One region of the Brevibacterium samyangense genome, then DNA from elsewhere that is predicted to be linked to it. Evidence: predicted binding sites of a transcription regulator. Region 1 holds the regulator's gene; the other holds the start of a gene.

Region 1 (2,393 bases):
TCACCGCATCCACGAGGTCCTCCGGCGAGGCCTGCCGCCCCTCCGGCGGGTTGCCGCTGTCCCCCGTCCCCGAGTTGTTCGGTCGTTCGGTCTCCGTGGCCGCGTGCACGGCCGAGGCGCCGAGGCCACCCGGCACCCCGGCGCCGAGGCCGAGCGCACCGAGGCAGACCGCGGCACCGGCGACCACGAGCGCCGACCCGTGTGCACGTGTGCTGGACGTCGTCATCGGGGTCACCGGGTGATCGGGATGTCGGTGAACTCCGGCATCATGTCGGAGACGCGGAGATCGAGAGTGGCGACCTCGTCCTGCGGCTTCGCGAACGTGCCCCACCACACCCACGTCGAGCCGTTGAGGATCTCGACGTCACCCGTCGAGGAGGCCATCGCTCCGGGTTCGCCACGGATGACCGAGTACTCCTTGAGGTTCTGCCGGTCGAGGAGCACGATGTCGCTCTCGAACGCACTCATGTCGAGCTGCTGGGTGAGGTCCCAGTTGTCGATGTACTCGTCGTCGGCGACGGAGGCGAAGGTCGGGGTGAAGGCGATGCGCAGGGTCATGAAGTCGCCCTCCTCCTGCAGCGACAGGACGCTCACCTTCGTGGAGTCCTGGGTCCCGGCCTTCGTGTAGGTCTGTTCGATGATGATGTCGCTCGGATCGACGGAGACGACGCCCGGGTCGTCGACCGGCTGCTGCTGTTGCGTGTCCTGGTTCTCCTCGCCACCGGATCCCTCACCTCCGCCGGCACCCACGCATCCGGTGAGGACGAGACCGAGGGACATGACGGCACTGGCACTGAACAGGGCGAGGCGTTTCACCGGAGGCTCCTTGGACGTGATTCGAGGACGCCTCATTCTATTCGGCGGGCCTGACCCGGCCTGCCGATTCCGTGTTCCGGGGTTGCGACACGGCGAACCTCACATCACCGCTGTTGCGGGGCGGGATCGGCCCGCCGAGGCGCCGCGTGCTCCCGGCCGGGCGGCGCCTCGGGAGTGGAGAACGGGGAAGGCCCCCGCTCAGCGGGGGCCGAAACCGCGGTACACGACGAGTTCGCCCTTGCGGGCGCGCGCCGGGAGTTCCCCGGCGCGGCTGCGAACGGGCGTGGACTCGGGGCGCTGGCCGTGGAGGATCGACACGACGTCACCGCTCGTGCCGGCCGCGAAGACGCGGCCGTTCCCGACCGCCTGCAGGCGCGAGCGCACCTGATCGAGCTGTTGCGACAGGTGTTCGGCCCGCTCGCGCAGCCCCTCGACCTGCTCCCGGAGTTCGAGGATCTGCTTGATCCCCGTGAGATTGATGCCGTCCTCCTGGGACAACTGTTGGATGAGCCGCAGTTTCGCGATGTCGTCCGCGGAGTACCGGCGACCGCGCCCCGAGGTGCGGCGCGGCGACACGAGTCCCATCCTGTCGTACTGGCGCAGGGTCTGCGGGTGCATCCCCGCGAGCTCCGCCGCCACGGAGATGACATAGACGGCTGCGTTCGGACCGATGTCCATGCCACGACACCTCCTTGCGTCCGTGTGACGTTCCCGCGGGAGGAGCCGTGGCGACTCGCCCCGCGGGGTGCCCGGTCAGCTCTCCCGAGCTCGACTGTACAGACCGTCCCGGGGGTCCTCACCCGCCGTGGCATCACGGAATGCCTCGACCGCGGCCTTCGCCTCGGGCTTCAGGTTGCGGGGGACGACGATCTCGATCGTGACGAGGAGGTCGCCCGTGCCCTTCTTCGTCTCGATGCCACGGCCGCGGACCCGGAGGACGCGACCGGACGGGGTACCGGCGGGCACTTTCATCCGCACGGGCCGGCCGCCGAGGGTGGGGACCTCGACCTCGGCACCGAGCGCCGCCTCGGCGAAGGACACCGGCAGTTCCATCCGCAGGTTGTCACCGTCGCGGGTGAAGACCGGGTGCGGCTTCACGTTCACGGTGAGGATGAGGTCACCCTTCTCACCGCCGTTCGGACTGTCCTTGCCCTTGCCCTTGAGCCGGATCTTCTGCCCGTCCCTGACGCCGACGGGAGTGCGGACGGACAGTGGCTTGCCGCTGGGCATCGAGAGCTTGACGGTCGCACCCTTCGCGGCCTCCGTGAAGGAGAGCGTCGTGTTCGCCTTGATGTCCCCGCCCTTGACCGGGCCGGTGGAGAACCCGCTGCCGTAGGGCGATCCGTAACCGCCACCGCCGGCGAATCCGCCGAGGAGGTCCGCGAGATCCGGCGGGATGTCGCCACCGCCGGAGTACCGGGTGCGGGCTCCGCCCGGCGCACCACCGGTGAACAGACCGCTGAAGACGTCGTCGAAGCCGCCGCCGGTATGGGCACCGCCGCCACCGGGGGCGGTGAAGCGGGCGCCTCGGCCCATCTTCCGCACCTGGTCGTACTGTTCGCGGGATTCCTTGTCGG
Region 2 (2,393 bases), on a different contig from region 1:
TCGGTGCTCCACCCTCTCACGCGAAAGGCACTGTCATGGCACTGGCGAGCGAGCCGGTCGGGATCGAACCGGGCATCTACGAGCACTTCAAGGGCAATCGCTACGAGGTGTACGGCGTCGGTCTCCACAGCGAGACCGAGGAACCGTTCGTCTACTACCGCGCCCTCTACGGCGACTACGGATTCTGGATCCGCCCCCTCGCGATGTTCACGGAGCACGTCGAACGCGAGGACTACACGGGGCCGCGGTTCCGGCGGGTGGCCTGAACGGACGGCGACCGCACGCGCGGGAGGCGGACGATGACCGCACACACGAGGGCCGGGCGGGGGATGCGCGTGCTTCCCCCGCCCAGCCCGTCGGAACTCCGGTACGGAGCGCTGTGGTGTACGGCGTGGTGCACTCCGAGCCGGGGATCAGCCTGCCGTCACGGCCTTCCGGTCGTCCGCGTCACCTGCGGTGATCGGGATCCGGTGCGGCTGCTCCTGTGCGTAGACCCCGGCGACCGTCACGGTGAGGACGCCTGCCTCGTACCGTGCGGTGACGTTCTCCGGCGAGACCTCCGTCGGAATCGTCACGGTGCGGCTGAACGAGCCGTACCGGACCTCCCGGATGCCGTCCTCGTCGGACTCGGTGCGGCGCTCGCCGGAGATCGTGAGAGTGCGACCGGACAGGTCGATGTTCACGTCCTTCTCCGGGTCGAGGCCCGGCAGATCGACGCGGACGTGGAGATCCTCGTCGTGCCGCGAGACGTCGAGCGCGGGAACGAATCCGCTCCGACGATCACGGGTGTCGAGGAACGGTGAACGCATCGATCCGAAGACCTCGTCGATGAGCGAGAAGGGGTCGATGCGGGTGAGAGTGCCGGCCATGTCATACCTCCTTTGTGTAGGGCGCCGGTGCCGGGATCGGCGACCGTTCCTGGTGGACCGCTGCGCCTGCGAACCTTTCGCCCGGCACAACGTGGCCCACGGGTGCGGTATTCCGCGCCGAACCTCAAAGTTGAGTGAATGGCACTCAACTTCGATGAGTGTCCGCTGAAAACGCTCCGGACGTCACGGAAACATCCGCCGCCTAGCATGGTGCGCATGAGTGAACGCGCGTGGGTGAATGAAGCGATCCGGCTGCTGGAGGCCGATGCCAACCGGAGTGCGGACACGCACCTCCACGTGTTCCCGCTGCCGGCCGAATGGGGGATCGACCTCTACCTCAAGGACGAGTCCGTGCATCCGACCGGATCGCTCAAGCACCGCCTCGCCCGGTCCCTCATCCTCTACGGGCTCGTGAACGGGAAGATCGGATCCGACACCGTCCTCGTCGAGGCCTCGAGCGGGTCCACCGCGGTGAGCGAGGCGTACTTCGCCCGCATGATCGGCGTCGAGTTCGTCACCGTCGTCCCGCGGTCGACGAGCCGCGAGAAGATCGAGCTCATCGAGTTCTACGGCGGGAAGTGCCACTTCGTCGACCGGCCCCTCGACATGTATCCGGAGGCCGAACGGATCGCCGCGGAGTGCAACGGGCACTATCTCGACCAGTTCACCCAGGCGGAGCGGGCGACCGACTGGCGGGGGAACAACAACATCGCCGAGAGCGTGTTCGCCCAGATGCGCCTCGAGCGGTACCCCGAACCCGCGTGGATCGTCGTGAGTGCGGGCACCGGCGGGACCTCGGCGACCTTCGGGCGCTACGTGCGCTACCACCGTCACGACACCCGGATCGCCGTTGCGGACCCGGAGAACTCCGCCTTCTACGGCGGTTGGAAGTCCGGCGACCCCGAACACGCGACCGGTCTGCCCGGGCGCATCGAGGGCATCGGCCGGCCCCGCATGGAACCGTCGTTCGTTCCCACCGTCGTCGACGAGATGTTCCGGATCCCCGACGCCGAGTCCATCGCGACCGTCCGCCTCCTGCGGGAGATCTCGCAGCACTGGGCGGGCGGCTCCACCGGGACGAACCTCGCCGGGGCCTTCCGCATCATCGCCGGAATGCGCGAACGCGGCGAGACCGGGTCTGTGGTGACACTCATCTGCGACGGCGGCGTCCGCTACGCCCACACGTACTTCGACGACGAGTGGGTCGCCGCTCAGGGAAGCGATCTCACCCCGTACCGGGAACGGACCGAACACTTCCTCGCGACCGGGCAGTGGCGGGAGATCTGAGCCACGGCCCCAACGCCTCGACGCATCGGGACCTCAGCGTCCGGGATCCGCGGCTGCGTCCGCCGAGGCGCCCCGTTCGTCCGCGGCACCGTCGCCTCCCGCGGACGGCGGACCGAACCCCTCGGCGAATCCGGACGTGTACCCGACGAGGAGGACCCGACCGGAGGAGACGGCGGCGGTGAAGTCCGACCAGGCGGGCGCCTCGGCGCCTCCGTAGAGGCGGGCGAGATCCCCGGT

Evidence for each region. The regulator HspR, encoded in region 1, represses chaperone genes until heat shock. The targets are predictions, from matches to a motif close to AAGTTGAGTCNNNNNGACTCAACTT.
Region 2: a site for HspR is predicted at 997-1,021, ahead of ABD172_RS11605 (Hsp20/alpha crystallin family protein). Genes of this name have one in related genera too.

Annotation. Positions count from the first base shown of each region.
Region 1 covers NZ_BAAANO010000004.1:199,912-202,304, forward strand. The annotation lists gene ABD172_RS02170 (OmpA family protein) at 1-226, opposite strand, end outside; gene ABD172_RS02175 (hypothetical protein) at 232-816, opposite strand; gene ABD172_RS02180 (heat shock protein transcriptional repressor HspR) at 1,015-1,494, opposite strand; gene ABD172_RS02185 (DnaJ C-terminal domain-containing protein) at 1,570-2,393, opposite strand, start outside.
Region 2 covers NZ_BAAANO010000020.1:204,214-206,606, forward strand. The annotation lists gene ABD172_RS11600 (DUF1653 domain-containing protein) at 36-266, shown strand; gene ABD172_RS11605 (Hsp20/alpha crystallin family protein) at 414-869, opposite strand; gene ABD172_RS11610 (PLP-dependent cysteine synthase family protein) at 1,086-2,156, shown strand; gene ABD172_RS11615 (hypothetical protein) at 2,190-2,393, opposite strand, start outside.